Regions from separate parts of the Fictibacillus marinisediminis genome, predicted to be linked through region 1. Evidence: riboswitches for the same ligand, from Rfam matches in the RefSeq annotation. Region 1 holds a riboswitch; each other region holds the start of a gene.
The links. A riboswitch is a leader RNA that binds a small molecule or an ion and turns the genes downstream of it on or off. The one in region 1 is predicted to bind thiamine pyrophosphate.
Positions count from the first base shown of each region.

Region 2: linked by a shared signal. The riboswitch ahead of thiT (energy-coupled thiamine transporter ThiT) and the one ahead of LCY76_RS05295 (acetylornithine deacetylase) in region 1 are both predicted to bind thiamine pyrophosphate.
Region 3: linked by a shared signal. The riboswitch ahead of thiD (bifunctional hydroxymethylpyrimidine kinase/phosphomethylpyrimidine kinase) and the one ahead of LCY76_RS05295 (acetylornithine deacetylase) in region 1 are both predicted to bind thiamine pyrophosphate.

Region 1 is NZ_JAIWJX010000002.1:954,612-960,262, reverse strand. Features, by position in the region: gene tenA (thiaminase II) at 1-518, opposite strand, end outside; gene LCY76_RS05295 (acetylornithine deacetylase) at 515-1,801, opposite strand; TPP riboswitch at 1,972-2,076, opposite strand; gene LCY76_RS05290 (thiazole biosynthesis adenylyltransferase ThiF) at 2,084-3,106, opposite strand; gene LCY76_RS05285 (thiazole synthase) at 3,106-3,870, opposite strand; gene thiS (sulfur carrier protein ThiS) at 3,875-4,075, opposite strand; gene thiO (glycine oxidase ThiO) at 4,081-5,211, opposite strand; gene LCY76_RS05270 (thiamine phosphate synthase) at 5,190-5,651, opposite strand, start outside.
Region 2 is NZ_JAIWJX010000002.1:1,875,711-1,881,361, reverse strand. Features, by position in the region: gene rpmB (50S ribosomal protein L28) at 208-396, shown strand; gene spoVM (stage V sporulation protein SpoVM) at 546-626, opposite strand; gene LCY76_RS10170 (thiamine diphosphokinase) at 725-1,366, opposite strand; gene thiT (energy-coupled thiamine transporter ThiT) at 1,363-1,935, opposite strand; TPP riboswitch at 2,009-2,116, opposite strand; gene rpe (ribulose-phosphate 3-epimerase) at 2,141-2,788, opposite strand; gene rsgA (ribosome small subunit-dependent GTPase A) at 2,790-3,683, opposite strand; gene pknB (Stk1 family PASTA domain-containing Ser/Thr kinase) at 3,673-5,651, opposite strand, start outside.
Region 3 is NZ_JAIWJX010000002.1:1,504,247-1,509,897, forward strand. Features, by position in the region: gene LCY76_RS08195 (GerAB/ArcD/ProY family transporter) at 1-194, shown strand, start outside; gene LCY76_RS08200 (YecA family protein) at 226-1,182, opposite strand; gene LCY76_RS08205 (DUF4349 domain-containing protein) at 1,337-2,203, shown strand; gene LCY76_RS08210 (IDEAL domain-containing protein) at 2,217-2,447, opposite strand; gene LCY76_RS08215 (hypothetical protein) at 2,581-2,817, opposite strand; TPP riboswitch at 2,972-3,077, shown strand; gene thiD (bifunctional hydroxymethylpyrimidine kinase/phosphomethylpyrimidine kinase) at 3,219-4,025, shown strand; gene thiM (hydroxyethylthiazole kinase) at 4,022-4,819, shown strand; gene thiE (thiamine phosphate synthase) at 4,832-5,497, shown strand; gene LCY76_RS08235 (hypothetical protein) at 5,579-5,651, shown strand, end outside.

The DNA of each region.
Region 1 (5,651 bases):
GATGCATACATCTCAATCCATCGGGTATACGGATGCTCTGCGAGGCTGCCTGCTTCCCTCTTTAATAGCGTTCCGATCTCGTGGTAGCTCCACATGCACGGCAGCATGCATGAGATCAACTCAGCAAGTGTTCCCTGCTGGGAGGCGTTCAGCATATAGCGAGTGTACGCAAGGTTAATTGGAGAAGCCTGCTCAGCCTCCAATTCCTCGGGCTCGATGCCAATTTCATGGCAGTACTCGCGGTGAAGATCCATTTCTGTATTCAATGTTTCATGAAGCAGGCTTGAAAACCAGCTCATCGTCTCTGTATCCTTGGATTTTATCGTCCCTAACGCAAAGAGCTTTGCATAATCCTTTAAAAACACATAATCCTGTTTCATGTAATAACCAAAGCGCTCTTTCGGCAAGGAACCATCTTTAATGCCCTGAACAAACGGATGCAGATGAGTATGCATCCAGATTGGTTCCACGTTTCTGTGTAATCTATCTGTAAATCGTTCTTCCTTTGACTTTGTCATGGTTTATTGCTCCTTTCTGTATTGCACCACTTTGCAATAAATCCGGCGAGAACCTTTGAATGCTCCAGTAACTGTTGAATCCTCACCTTTTCATTGACAGCATGGGCTTCGTTCAGCTCTCCCGGGCCATAAATGACAGTTGGGATTCCCGCCTGTCCAAGCCACCCCGCATCTGTAACGGTCGGCGACATCGAAACAGCAGCTTTCTGTTCTGAAACGGCATTATGCTGTTCTTCCAGTACTGCCAATGCTTCATGATTGTGATCAACATCAAGTGCAGGAAAGATTTCACCCTTCTCCTCAATCATGGATATTCCTCCCCACTTAAACAGAGGCAGGTTGTTTTTCAGCCATGGATCGGCCTTTGCTATAGCAATAATGTGCTCCTCAATTTCTTTTGCGACATCTTCATACGTCTCATTCGGGTAATAATGAACAGTAACCCAGAGTTTGCATTCATCAGCGATGAATGCAGCATTCCTGCCTCCTTCAATGACAGAGGGATTGATGGTCGTGCTTCCGAACGGAAAGTTTGGATATGTTTTGGTTACTGCCCAATGCCGTTCAAGTTCCTGCAGCCCTTCTATAATCTTCATCATTTTTTCAATGGCGCTCGCTCCTATTATTCCGCCGCCTGCATGAATCATCCGCGAGCGAAGGCCATCATGAAAGGTCTCTTTACCTTTTATCGTGATCCAGCCTGTGATGACGCCGCCTTGTCCATGAATCTCAAGATTGGACGTATCAGCCACGAGCGCAAAGTCAGCTTTCATTCCCCGGTCTATGCAGGATTTGGTACCCGCTTCCCCGGCTTCTTCGCCGGTTACTGATTGAAAAAAGAGGTCCCCTTTCAGCTTGATCCCCAGCTCTTGAAGAAGCTGAAGAGCAAACAGAGAAGAGGCCATGCCTCCCTTCATGTCTGCTGTGCCCCGTCCATAGAGCCATCCATCTTCCTCCGTCAGCACAAACGGCGGATACTTCCATTGCGTTTCATCCCCGACAGCCACGACATCAATGTGGCCGTTAAGAAGAAGGCTTTGATATTCCTCTGAGGCATCTCCTTGTTTTGATCCTGCGACAATCTTGTCGCCAGGAAACAGCTCCCACTCCTCCGTCTTAAATCCAAGGCCAGAGAGGATGGATTTCACGCAGCTTTGTGCCTCTTCTGTGTTTCTTGCAGGAGGACTGACCGTCTGGAAGGCAACGAGCTCTCTTAAAATCTCAATCAGCCTCTCCTGTCTCTCCTCCGCTAATCTATTAATCTTCTCTCGTAATCCGCTCATGGCAGCCTCCTTTATCTTTTATCTGGTGCCAATTATCCTGGTGCCTGGCACCAGGCTTTACACACTTGTGTAACGGCGGTGCCTGGCACCGAAGAAATCCACGCAAAAAGCCGCCTTCATGGGAGATGGCGGCTGAGGTTTTTGCTGAGGTCATCTATTCTGAATCAGCTTGTTGCTTCAGCGTGCTTCCCTCCGCTGGTATAATCCAGATCAGGTTCCAAGGGTCTAGAACACAAAGGTTCAGTCTCAGCCGTACGGCCCCCCTAGCAGATTGCTATTTCATTATCCTATTAAACTGTAATAGAGATTTTTCGCTTCTGTTATATCTTTCGTGCCGTGAATCAGTACGCGTCCGTCCTTGAAAAAGACAAGCCGCTGTTCTTCTTGATTGCTGTATGAAAGCAGATAAGGGTTCTGTTCCACTTTCCCGCCAAGCCGCGACAGGGACAAAGAAAGCTCATCCAAATCCCTTTCTCCCTTTTCCGAAGGACGGATCTGGACGGTGTTCCTTCCGCAGAGAACAGCTGTCTTCGTCTGATTTTCAGGATTCAGATGCGGATACTGAGGATGCTTTCCACAGGAAGGACAGTCCGTTTTTTTTAGCTTTTGGACATCCATCGCCAAATAATGATTGTTCCATACATCAAAGGAAACCAGTTTGTTGCGGAGTGCAGCGGTGTTGCCCGTCAGCAGCTTCAGTGCTTCAGACGTCTGGTGAGCGACAACCATTTGGACAACAGGCGCAATGATTCCCGCCGTATCACACGTTGCTCCGCCCATCGGCACCTTTTCCAGGAGACAGCTTAGACAAGGCGTCTCCCCGGGTAAAATCACATAACTGAGTCCGTAGCTTCCAACGCATGCGCCGTAAATCCAAGGAATCTTCTTCTCCTGGGAGATGTCATTGATCAGCAAACGCGTATCAAAATTATCTGTCGCATCAATGATCAGATCGGCAAACTCCGTCAGTTCCCTCAGTTCTTCAGCTCCTGCATCCAAAACAAGGCCCTCTACGTGGATATCGGAATTAACCTGTTCCAGCCGTTCTCTTGCAGCTACCGCTTTAGGCATCCGGTACTTTGCATCTTCCTCGCTGAAAAGCTGCTGGCGCTGGAGGTTGCTCCATTCTACATAGTCACGGTCAGCAATCGTGATCCTGCCCACACCCGCGCGGGCAAGAATTTCTGCATTGCCGGTTCCGAGCGCACCCGCACCGATAATCACAACATGTTTATCAGACAAGAGATCCTGTCCCTCTTCTCCTATAGGCTCGAATAACATCTGCCTGGAGTAGCGATCATTCATTAAATACTCATTCCCTCCAGCGGACTGCTTGCCGCTGCATACCTTTTCTTTGGAATTCTTCCCGCTTCATACCCGAGACGGCCGGCTTCAATGGCAAGCTTCATCGCCTCGGCCATTTTTACTGGATTATCGGCCCCTGATACCGCTGAATTCAGCAGTACTCCATCAGCCCCCAACTCCATGGCCGCCGCCGCATCAGCCGGTGATCCGATGCCCGCATCTACAATCACTGGGATATTGGCCTGCTCAATAATAAGGCTTATGTTCAACGGGTTGATGATCCCGAGGCCAGATCCAATGGGGGAAGCTCCGGGCATTATGGCATGCACGCCAAGTTCCTCTAATTTTTGTGCAAGAATGACATCATCTGAAGCATAGGGCAAGACCGTAAACCCCTCTTCCAACAGCATTTCTGAAGCCCGCAGCGTTTCCAGCGGATCAGGCAAAAGAGTTTTAAAATCTCCTATCACTTCTACCTTTATCATATCACATAGCCCCGAAGCTTTTGCCAGCTTCGCGATTCTAACCGCTTCTTCTGCCGTTTTCGCACCCGCCGTGTTCGGCAGAAGCGTAAAGTTCTCTGCCTCCAGCTTTTCTAAAAAGTTTGGCTGGTCAGGATCAAAAATGTTCATCCTTCTTACGGCAAATGTAAGGATTTCCGTGCCCGACACCCTTACTGCCTCTTTTTGGACATCAAAATCAGGGAATTTACCTGTCCCTAAAAGCAATCTGGAGCGAAATTCATAGTTTCCAATCTTCAGCATAACTTCATCCTCCTCCTACAAAATGTACGATTTCTATTTTGTCACCATCTGCTAAACGCGTTTCTGCGTGTTGGCTTTTATCCAAAATTTCTTGATTCAATTCAACGATTGCCCCTTTGCCGGCAAGCTTTAACTCTCCCAGAAGTTCCTGGACTGTACGGGCTGAGGCTATATCTAAGGCTGTTCCGTTAACCATCAGTTTCATGAGACTCATCCTTTCATCTTTTCATAGGCAAACCGGTCTGGCGCAAACTCTTTTAATCTTTCTTCCTGCAGATTTCCGATCAGCAGCTCTGCCATCCATCGCCCTGTCAGCGGACTGAGCAGGATGCCATTGCGAAAATGGCCTGCCGCAATGTACAAGTCTTTATGGTAAGGATGTTTCCCCATGTACGGGAGGCCATCAGGAGTTTGCGGCCGAAACCCTGTCCATGCCTTCTCCCATTCGCCCTGTTCGATGGCAGGAAGGACTTCACGCGCTTTTGTCAGCAGTTCCAACACTCCCTTTGCTCTAACCTTTCTGTCGTATGTACCTGCTTCCATGGTTGCTCCGATTACGAGCCTGCCTCCTTGCTTAGGGACAAGATAGCATTCATCTGAGATGACAGTTGATGTAATGACCGGTTCTAAAAAGGTTAAAGAAATACACTCTCCCTTTACTGGAAAAAGAGGCATGTGCAATCCGGTCTGGGCCGCCAGCTTCCCTGTCCAGACGCCTGATGCGAGCACTGCCTTCTCTCCGAAAAACATACCCGCGCTCGTTTGGATTCCAATCCCTGACCGGCCTATTTCGAAACCGGCTGCTTCGGTATAATCTAAAAAATCAGCTCCAAGCTTTGCTGCCGATTGGGCAAAGGCTTTCGTCAATTGAGATGGATTGACCTGGCCGTCTTTCGGCAAATACATTGCACCTTCCAATTCTTTTGACAGCATCGGCTCCATTTTCAAAAGCTCCGATCCGCTGATCCACTCTGCCGGCTGGCCGTTATCGTTGTGAAAATCAGTGAGTTGCTGCAATCGGAGTCTTTCCTTTTTATTTTTTGCCGCTTTAAACAGGCCTTTGTCTATAAACTCAATGTCGATCCCGCTGATTTCCTTCAGTTCCCTGCTTAACTCAGGAAAAAGACTCCTGCTCTCACGGGCCATCGTGTAAAGAGGCCCTGCCTCATTCAGTTCTGCCTGCGCTCCAAGCATGCCTGCAGCGGCCGATGAAGCTTCACTGCCTATTCGGTTCTTTTCAATCACAAGCACGGTATACTCTGTATGTTTGCGCAAATAGTAAGCAATGGCACAGCCGATTATCCCCCCCCCAGCAATGATCACATCATAGTGCCTGGGCATTTTGACATTTCCTCCTTCTTAAGAGCTTCCGCATAGCCTTTCGCTACTAAACCCGGATCCGTCGCCGACCAGATCCCCGACATGACGGCGATTCCTTTTGCGCCCGCTTTTATGAGTTCACTAGTATTACTCGGTGTAACTCCTCCGATGGCGATAACTGGAACAGTGACCGCATCAGCAACCTCCCGCAATTGATCCAGACCCCGCGGCTCGCTCCCTTTTTTGCTTCCTGTTTTAAAAACGTGCCCGTAAAACAAATAATGAGCTCCTTTTTCTTCAGCATAGAGCGCTTCATCTATGGAATGAACGGATTGGCCGATTCTCAGCCCGCTAAAATAGCGGTGTACGATTTCCGGATCAAGACTGGAGCCTTTTAAGTGAACGCCTTCAGCTCCCGAAGCAACGGCTACATCCACACGGTCATTGATATAGATCTGCTC
Region 2 (5,651 bases), 920 kb from region 1:
ATTATGGCTAAACCTCATTTTACTATAAAATTAAGTTTTATGAAAGGACAACTCCATTTGACAATAGTCACAAAGCCATGTCAAGCCTTTTTACTTGAAATACGAAAAATCATTTGTTGCTTTTCTTAAGTGGTCATGCTACTATAGGTTAGTATTTAACATACGACTGATATGATACAGTTTTACTGTTATAAAGGAGGTACAATTATGTCACGCAAATGTTACGTTACTGGTAAAGGACCTAAAACAGGAAACAAGCGTTCCCACGCATTGAACAAATCTAAAAAGAGCTGGGGAGTAAACGTTCAAAAAGTCCGCATCTTGGTTGACGGGAAGCCTAAACGTGTTTATGTTTCTGCACGTGCCCTTAAATCCGGAAAAGTTGAACGCGTTTAATCGCTCTTAAAACAACGGCATCCCCGTTGTTTTTTATTTGGAAAAGCGCAAGCGGGCTGCAAGGTCCGACAAGCGCTGGAACGGGACAACACTTCTTGAAAAGAAAAAAGCACCCTTGATGGGTGCTTTTTTCTTTTGGATGGAAGTGATTATCCTTTTTTAAATGAACCTAAAACCGCACGTACAAATCCTCCTAAAAACCTAGGCAGTTTAATGGTGTAAAATTTCATCATACCCCTCCTCCAGGCCCTTTGAAAAAATAAGACATTCCCTAATAAATATATTCGCTTTTATAAAAATAGTACCATGCGGCCCGACGCATAAAATATTAATCATGGCTCTTTACCAACATTAATATGCCGCCCGAGAATGAATAAGTACCACTTTTATTTACAAGCTCATTGGAAATGCAGAGAGTAGAACCCATCGGCAAGTATTGATCCTGAAGCGGATATTTGAACCCTGTCAGAGTCAGGCCGGTAACAGGCCCGTTAAATGGAAGGAAAGAGACATAAGAGAACTCAGGCTCTTGTTGTATGATATGCGGTCCTGGTGCTGATAAGGCAATCTTATTCTGCCTGTCCCATATTTCAATGTTAATTCCGGCTTCGAGTCCATGAAGGAGCAATTGGATATTGGCCAGTTCATGATCCAGGCGCCCGCCCGTAACACCCAGCAGCAGGATCTGTTCCGGTTTTTGCCCCAGTGCCCATTCAAGGGCCAGCTCTAGATCAGTTTTATCCTTTTCACTGTCATACTCAAAAGAAGGAAGGTTAAATGAAGCCATCCATTCACGCTCACTGCTGTTCACAGAATCGAAATCTCCAAATACACAGCCGGGTATGATTCCTTTTTTCAACAAGTAGAATACGCCGCGGTCAACACCTGCCCAGACTGCCTTTTCGCCGGCAAATAAAGAGAGGTCCGGCTGCCTTTCTTCCGGACCTCCTGCTAAAATGATAATTTTCATGCCGCGTTAACAACTCTTGGATCGGTCCTATGCAGCAGCCGCGGTGCTGTTTTTGTCAAGAAAATAAAAGCAGCTGCAGTGATCAAAGCAACCGGGATCATGTATGAAGCATTATACACAATGGAGTACAGCACAGGGTTCATGCCTTTTGGGGCGTATGATGCAAAGAATATGACTCCTGATACAACATGGGAGGCCAAACGGAGCAGGCTTCCGAAGGCGATGCCTGCCACAATCGCTGAGATCCTCCTTTTAGATTGGCTTTCCGAACTGACTTTAAACACCCCGGCAAATCCAGCCAATAGGAACGCGAGAGGGTAATCCAGGATCAAACCTGCGGGATTGTATCCTGCGGTTCCATCAACCAGGATCTTTACCATCCCGACAATCAGACCAGTTAATACTCCACCAGGGACCCCTCGGCGGAATGCCATTAAAAAGATTGGCAGCATCTCCAATGAAACTGAGCCTCCATTTGCCCAAAGCCCTTTAAATTGAACAAAACTAAGTATGATGGCCAACGCTGACATCATCGCCACTTCAGTCAAAAACATAATTTTTTTACTCAAATCAATCTCCCCCAAACATCTTTAATAAAAAGAAAAAAGCAACCGGCATGTGAATGACGGTTGCTTATCGTTAACAACTGCGACTCCACATTCCTACGCAGGCATGATCCTGCTTCAGGTTCAAAGGGTCGGGAGTGTACTCCCCTCTCAGCCCCTGTTTGGGACTCCCCCTGTGGTTACTTTTTTCAATTATACTTATTATATATTATACACCACGAATGGTACGGATTGCACCCTTTATGTCTTTTTGCCCATAAATGGCTGATCCCGCTACTAATACGGTAGCTCCAGCTTTCTCACAAAGACGGGCAGTCTCTGCGTTCACGCCGCCGTCTACCTCAATTTCAACGTTCAAGCCCTGCTCCTTGATCCTCGCAGATAATACTTCAATCTTAGGAAGCACAGTGTGTATGAAGGATTGTCCACCAAAGCCTGGATTTACAGACATGATGAGCACAAGGTCTATATCAGCCAAAATATGCTGAATGGTTTCAACAGGAGTAGCAGGATTTAATACGACCCCTGCCTTTTTTCCCTGCTCTTTAATTAATTGAATGGTCCGATGAAGGTGCGGACATGCTTCAACATGAACAGTAATGATATCAGCACCTGCTTTTGCAAACTCCGGGATATACCGGTCAGGGTTTTCAATCATTAAATGTACATCAAATGTCAGTTCAGTGAGCGGCCTGATGGCTTTAACGACTAAAGGCCCCATCGTAATATTCGGCACAAAATGCCCATCCATCACATCGATATGGATATAATCAGCACCGTTTTCTTCCACTGCCTTAATTTCTTCACCGAGCTTTGAAAAGTCTGCGGAAAGAATGGAAGGCGCAACTTTTATCATGTTAGTACCTCCGTTTTTGATCCTTGATTTCCTGCAAAAATTCAAGATAATGATCATAGCGGAACGATGGGATCTCTCCCTCTTCCACTGCTTTTTTTACTGCGCATTTCGGTTCAGAGCTGTGAGTGCAGCCGCGAAACTTGCATTGTGATACCCTCTGTTTCATCTCAGGGAAGTTGTAGGAGAGCTCTTCGGTTTCAATTTCTACAAAGTCCAATGAGCTGAATCCAGGAGTGTCTGCGATCAAGCCCCCTTCAAAAGGAAGGAGTTCAACATGCCTCGTTGTATGCTTTCCGCGTCCAAGATGATCTGATATGTCATTCGTCTCCAGCATGAGTTCAGGCATCAGCGCATTCAAGAGAGACGACTTCCCTACCCCGGACTGTCCTGCGAAGACGCTCGTTTTTCCTTTAAATATCGGTTTGATGTCTTCCATACCGGCCAGCGACATCGCAGAGGTTGGAATGACCTCATATCCGAGCTTCTTATAAGCAGCGATGTAATTTTCGATTTCCTTCTGATACTCTGCACTTTCAATCAAATCCATCTTCGTAAAGCAGATCACCGGCTGAATGCCATTGTCTTCGATATGAACAAGAAAACGGTCCAGCAGTGAACTTGAAAATTCCGGCCGGACGGCAGAGAAAACGAGAATTGCCTGGTCAACATTTGAAATTGGCGGCCGGTTTAACTCGTTCTTTCTTTCCTTAACATCCATAATGTATCCGTCTGTCGGGTTGGAGGATTCAAATACGACCCAATCTCCGACCACAGGCGTAATTTTCTTTTTACGGAAATTGCCACGGCCTCTGCATTGAAAGACTTTGTCATTGTATTGTACATAATAGAATCCTGCGACTGATTTAATAATTCTGCCTTCAGTCTTATTGTCCATTGTTCGCTCCTTTGAATTTACCTTCCTTCGCATCTTGATAATTAAATGTTTTTGATGCCTGCTCTTTCCCATTTAAATAAACGGTATAGGAAGCATCATGGTCCGGCGAGACGGTCAAAGGCACCATATACTCTTTCGTCTGGGAAATTTCTTCTTCTACGAAAACAGCATTTTCCTCTTTGGCATCGCTGTAAACAATTCTGACCTGGAACTGTTTATTCTCATCACCCTTTGAAACTTCAACTGTTATTTTATTATTAAATGTGATGTCTTCCTGAACATCAGGCTTTGGTTTGGGCTTCGGTTCTGGTTTTTTGCCTTTTGAAATAACGACATCAACCGTAGAACCTTTTTTGACATTCGTATAAGGTGAAGGTTTTTGCGAGATGACCTTTCCTTCTTCTACGGTATCAGAGTACTCTTTTGTAAAGTTGACATTAAGCCCTTCCTGCGAGATGTATTTCTCAACATCTTCTTTCGAGGAATTTGATAAGTTCTCAAGCTGAATCGAAGGCGGGCCAGTACTGACACGAAGAATCACCTGTATTTCGCTCGGATTGACTTTTTCCCCTTTATCCGGGCTCTGTGAGACGACCTCACCCTCAGGCGTTTCCTCTGATTCCACCGGTATGGTCTCAATGTTCTTGCTATCGTAGCCTCTTTCGTTTAAGAGGTCTCGTGCAGCATCTTCACTCATTCCGGTAAGATCCAGCATGTCCACTTTCTTAAAGCCTTTAGAAACAAAAAGTGTAACCGTGCTGCCTTCTTTAACCATAGAATGGGGATCAGGATCCTGTTTTATAATTTTCCCCTGTTCCACATCTTCATCGTAGCGCTCTTTCCGTTCGACGTTAAAACCGAGTTTTGCGAGCCGTTCAAACCCGTATTCGTAATCTTTATGGATAACATTGGGAACAGAAACATCTTTCACTTTAAACCAACCAGGCATGACCACAAAGGCAGCCGCTCCAGCACCTGCGAGCAAAAGCAGTAAAATCAGCAGTACAAGCCACCAACTTTTTTTCTTCTTTTTTGGCGGAGGCTTTGTGGTATCTTTTGATATTGCAACCGGCTTTTCGACTGCTTTGTTCATGGATACCGGAGGCATGACCCGTGTAGCATCTGCCGCATCATCAAAATTGCTCCACCGCTGCTCATGCAGACGGTGAGGAGAGAGAGCCGTGTCCAGGTCGTCCATCATTTCAAGAGCACTGTCATACCGGTACACCGGATTTTTTGTCAGTGCTTTAAGAATAATATTTTCAACACTCTGTGGAATTTCCGGATTGATTTTCCTTGGCTCGGGAACTTCCTCCTGAAGATGCTTGAGTGCTACGGATACCGGTGATTCCCCTGTAAAGGGAACCCTGCCTGTCAGCATTTCAAACAGCACAACACCTAGGGAATAGATGTCCGATTTTGCATTGGCCACTCCTCCTCGCGCCTGTTCCGGAGAGAAGTAATGGACCGATCCAAGCACTGAGTTTGTATGGGTAATCGTTGCGGATGTGATGGCGAGAGCGATCCCAAAGTCTGTAACTTTTGCCAATCCATTCTCATCAATTAAGATATTATGGGGCTTGATATCTCTGTGTATGATCCCATGCTCATGAGCTGCAACCATTCCTGAGGCAATCTGCCTGATAATCTGTATGGATTCTTCAACAGACAGGCGGCCATGATCCCTGATGTATTGTTTTAATGTTTTCCCTTTTACATACTCCATGACTATGAAGTACACGTTATTTTCCTCTCCCACATCAAATATGCTTACGATGTGAGGATGGGCGAGACTTGTTGCCGCTTCAGCCTCTCTTCTGAATCGTTTGATGAACTCCTCGTCGTCTGAAAACTCTGATCGAAGTATTTTAACCGCAACATCCCGGTCAAGGATTAAGTCCTTGGCACGGTATACGATTGCCATTCCGCCATCACCGATGACTTCAAGCAACTTATAGCGGCCGCTTA
Region 3 (5,651 bases), 550 kb from region 1:
CTTATGGACCGTTTCTTCTTCCTGCGGGTTTGCTTGTATGGGCAATGAGCAACCATGAACACAGCAATACGATGGAATTTACCGATTTCGTCGCAAAAAACTGGACGCTCTGGTGGTTTACCCTATATTTTCTTTTAATTGTGGTGCTGATCATTGGAGTAATCCTTAAAAAGAACAAGAGAACTGATACATAAAAAGAACCTGCCCATTTGAGCAGGTTCTTTTTTAGTTTAAAGCCGTTTTTAGCTGGCGGTATTTTGCAGACAGGCTGGATGCGGATGTGCCATACCGTTTGGCTACTTCAGGTTGTGTGGCAGACTCATTCAGGACGTCCTTGGTCGCCAAATAATGAAGAGCGGCTGCATAGGGCTGCTCCTTACGGATAACCAAGTTTCGTGCTTTTGTCCATTCATTCCAAATTCTTTCCGCCTCATTGTAGATCTCCTCTGATGCGTTCTCTTTAAGCAAAGATAGAACTCTATCAGCCGGCTGCGGGACAGCGTCTTCATCAGCTGCTTTCTCTTGTTTCGACAAAAGAACCTGTAGAGCTTTAGGAAAATCATCTTTTAAGTTTATTTTCATGTCAGTCAGCGCATCTAAGCGTTCTTGCAATTCTCCCTGAGGAATCTCAGCAAAATCAATGTAAAATTCGTAATGTTCTCCAGTATAGATAATAGAACCTGCTAGACCGGTTCCGTCGTGTGGAAGAATCTCAGAATTAAATTCAACCGTGTATTCCTGATCTGTCATCACATCTTGTAATAAAAAGGTATTTCGGTTTACTTTTGAGACCATTTTATAAACGGAAGGGAAGCACTTCTCCCAGTCTGCTATGATATCCAGGATTTCCGGCTGTTCTTTCCCTTTTTGCTCTTTAAGGTAATACACGATTGGTGATCTGCCGTCCTTCACATCAGAATGGAACATCAGCCAGCAAACCATCAGATTCGCATACGTTTGTTCATCATCTCTTCCAATCTTGTATTTTTCTATGTAATTGCGTGTTTGGCTCCCCATTTCTTCATGAAAATGGTCAAAGGCAAACTTAGCTAAGCCTTCCTGATGGCGGCTCACTTCGACAATCTTGTTTAATTGAACGGTTGTGACCGATCGATGACAGCAACTCTTATATTTTTTCCCGCTGCCGCATGGACAAGGTTCGTTTCTTCCTACTTTGTTCATGTTACCCTCCGAACTTCACTGCTCTTGTTGTAAATAAATCACTTTGTAAATACTAGCATATTCGGGTGATATTGCAACTCACAGCTATAAAATTACCATATATTGTAACAAAAAGGTACTTTGGGCCGTCTATAAATAAAAGGGGGACATGATGATGATAAAAAAGAGAAATCAACAGTTCATGGCCGTATGGGTGATGATCGTTTTAGTTCTGGCGTCGTGCAGCAGCAAGGATGAAAACATGGCATCAAAGTCGTCTGAAGGGGGAGGCTCTTCCACCAGCATGAAAAGGGAATCCGCTAAAGAAGACAAGCAGCCTGCTGCCGACCAAGGGAGAAAAATGATTTACACGAGTGAAATAATGATAAGCGTTCAAAACGTTAAGAAGGTCCGGAGTGAAGTGGAACAACTCACAAAACAAATGGGCGGCTATATCGTTGAAAGTGAATCCTTGTCTGAAGAAGAAGGGCAAAATGGGGGTTACCTGAAAATAAGAATTCCAAAGAAAGATTTTCTTGTTTTCACAAAAAAGGCAGGAGAATTAAGTTCTGGGAGTCCTCATGAAATCATAAATGGACGAGATGTTACAGAGGAATATACTGACTTGGAAGCAAGACTGAAGGCAAAGCGCATTGTTCGTAACCGTTTGGAAAGCTTCATGAAGAATGCAAATAAAACAGAGGACCTCCTTGCCATATCCAAAGAACTATCAGGAGTGCAGGAACAGATTGAAAAAATCCAGGGCAGAATAAACTATTTAGAGAATCAAAGCGATTTTTCAACGGTTACGGTCCATTTTGAAGTGAAAAATATTGGGATGAAGAACAATGAAGAGCTGAACACCTGGGGAAAGTCAAAGACTTTATTTAAAGAGACGTGGAATGGACTGGTTCATACTATTTCCTATCTCATTATTGCACTCATTGGATTGTCGCCTGTCATTATCCTTTTCATGGCTATTGGAGGAGCATGGCTTTACTTAAGAAGGATAAAGCGTTCAAAAAAAGAAACCAAACCGTAAAAGGTTTGGTTTCTTATCCAAGGAATTTAATATATTCATCCGTCAGTTTCATGAACAGTTTTTCATCACGTTTTTCCAGGGCTTCATCTATTTGTTCTTTATAACGTTTCATCTGATGGGCGTGCAGCGACTCATCAAGGATCATCTGAGCAACCATATTAAAAGCGAACGGGTCATTTTTCTTCTGAAGTTTATATTTCACAAGATCGTTCATGTCTTTATTATACGATGTATTGTCTTTCATGCTCTATTCCTCCTTGAATTTTTTTGCAGAAGCTTGTAGGATTGAAAGCTCATGCGTTAATGGGTTTTTACTAGTATACTTATCACTGGTAATAATAGCAACAGTTTAATCTGAAAATTTAGTTTTTTTCATTTTACTTCTCAATATTCAAATCAGCCAGGACCTCATCTGCAGAATGGAATTTTTTACTGTCCAGCTGTTCACCGCCTTCCATATCAAATACTTTTAATTCGTAAACATCTTCTGCAGGGATATATTTGACTTCTACGGGATTGGTGTAATTTCTTGAGAAGGATTCTTCTGTTTGTGAGTGACTGTAAACATCTTCTGGATTTTGTTTTAAATTTTGCAGTTTCTCTCTGATATTCATAATTTCTCTCCCTCCAGATTTTCTATCGGGTGTTGTATAAATAATGCCCGTATCCGTTCTGTTTTAAACACAGCAGCCTAACTTTTCGACAAATTTTATCCCTTGTTTGACGCTTCGGCCGCTGTCATTTAGGATAGAAGTAACATCATACATCGTATACCACTAGGGGAGCTTTGATTTAAAGCTGAGAAAAGAAATGTCTTTGACCCTTTGAACCTGATCCGGTTAATACTGGCGGAGGGAAGTGGCTTAAACTTTTATCAGCATTCATGTTTAAGCCGCCTTCTCTTCAGAAGGCGGCTTTTTAGCGGTCGAAGGAGGTCGTGTCCAGTTTCAGTGAACAGGGATCTTAACAGATCAGGCCACTTGCGCTTTTCTAGTGGTGAAAGGAGTTCTTCCATATGTTAAAAACACCAAAAGCATTGACAGTTGCAGGATCAGATTCAGGAGGGGGAGCAGGAATCCAGGCCGATCTAAAAACGTTTCAGGAATTGGGAGCCTATGGAATGTCTGTCATCACAGCTGTGACTGCACAGAATACATTAGGCGTTCAGGGGATCCACCCGGTGCCTGTTGAGATGATCCTAAAGCAGTTAAACAGCATAGAAGAGGATCTTCGTCCTGAAGCTTTAAAGACGGGCATGCTTTTCAGTGCAGAAATTATAGAAGCGGTATCTCGTCATATTCGAAAGTATGAATGGAAAAACGTTGTTGTGGATCCTGTAATGATCGCGAAAGGGGGGGCGGACCTTCTGAGAAGGGATGCAGTAGAAGCCCTGAAAAAACAGCTGATTCCTCTAGCCTCGATCCTGACACCGAATATTCCCGAAGCTGAGCAGCTAACAGGAAGAAGCATTTCCACAAAGCAAGACAGGGAGGATGCTGCAAAATTTTTGCATGATTTAGGAGCAGGAATGATTGTGATCAAAGGAGGCCATCTCTCTCATGATAAAGCACCAGTCGACTTGTTTTATGATGGTGAGCAGATGCATGAGCTGGAAGGAAGAAGGATTGATACACCGCAAACTCATGGAACCGGCTGTACGTTTGCAGCTGCCATTGCTGCTGAACTGGCTCTTGGAAAAACCCCGATTCATGCTGTAAAAACAGCGAAAACTTTTATACAGGAAGCAATCAGCCACCCGCTTCATATTGGCAGCGGGCATGGGCCGACAAACCATTGGGCATACAGGAGGAATCAGGCATGAAAGAACTGAGTGTACTTTTAAAAGACATTAGAAAGAAAAAACCTCTGATTCATCACATCACTAACCAAGTAACGATGAATTTTTTAGCGAACGGCATCTTGGCAGCTGGAGGAAGCCCGATGATGGCTCTTCATTATGAAGAGGCTGAAGAAGCCGTCATGGCAGCTGACGCACTGGTTTTAAATATTGGAACCGTTGAACCTGACTCAATTAAAGCAATGGTTTTGGCTGGAAAAAAAGCGAAGGAACTGGGCATTCCTGTCATTTTGGATCCGGTGGGTGCAGGACTTTCCTTATTAAGGAAGAAAGCCGTTGAGGAGCTGGTTGAACAGGTTTCTCCCGATGTCATTTGCGGCAATGCCGCAGAGATCTCCTTTTTGTACGGAGGTGACTGGGGTGGCAAAGGGGTTGATGGTGATCAATCAGAAAACGATGATGAGCTTGCTTTGCATGCGGCCAGTAAGCTCGGTTCGGTCATTGTCATTACAGGGAAAAAGGATGCAGTGAGTGATGGAAAGGAATGCATAGCGATTAGTGGCGGACATGAAATATTGTCTTATGTGACAGGGACCGGCTGTTTCTCAACCTCTCTTATCGGTTTGTTTATGGCCAGATCTCTGGAAACCGGCCTTTCCTGTTGCCAGAGGGCCGCAGGCGCTTTGACGATGCTGGGAATCTGTGCTGAACGCGCTAAAGCCGTTTCAGCAGGACCAGGCTCCTTTCAGACAGCATTATTGGATGAGCTCTATCTATTAAACCCTGAAGACTTGAATACGGCCGGCAGATGGAGCTAAGGAGGCTTACAGATGGAATATAATACGCTTAAACTGCAGTTAAAAGTTTATTTTATTATGGGAAGCTTAAACTGCAGAGCTGAACCTGAACTAGTGCTGGAGCAGGCGCTAAAGGGGGGAGCGACGCTTTTTCAATATCGTGAGAAGGGCGAAGGGTGTCTATCACCTGATCAGAAAAATGCCTTAGCTCTTAGCTTGCAGAAAATCTGCGGAAAAAACCATGTTCCTTTTATTATTAATGATGATATCGATCTCATGATCAGCCTGAATGCCGATGGTCTGCATATCGGGCAGGAGGATGGAGATCTCAATCAAATCCGCAGCAGCATCCCCGATAAAATTCTTGGCGTTTCGGTTCACAATGTTGAAGAAGCAGAAGATGCACTACGTGCTGGAGCAGATTATTTAGGAGTGGGCCCGATTTTTGATACAAGTACAAAGATGGATACGCGTGATGTTATGGGGTTTTCTGTTTTAAAAGAGCTTAGAGCAGCAGGGATTACAGCACCGATCGTGGGAATAGGCGGCATTTCTGAAGAAAACGCATTTGAAGTAATCGAAGCCGGAGCGGATGGAGTATCTGTCATTTCAGCCATCAGCCAGCATGTGAATCCAGAGAAGGCGGCAAGCGGCCTGCTTGAACGGGTAGAGAAGGGTTTGGAAAGCAAGACTCATTAATTAAAGAGAATTAATGAGGAATGGCACAGAACAACCGTGTTCTTCGTACTATAAAAGAGTACGCAAGAAAGAGGTGCCACGATGAAAAAGAGAAGTAAGATATGGGCGTATTCGGAAATGGTACTGCTGTTCCTCGGCTTTTTGCTGGCTCTTT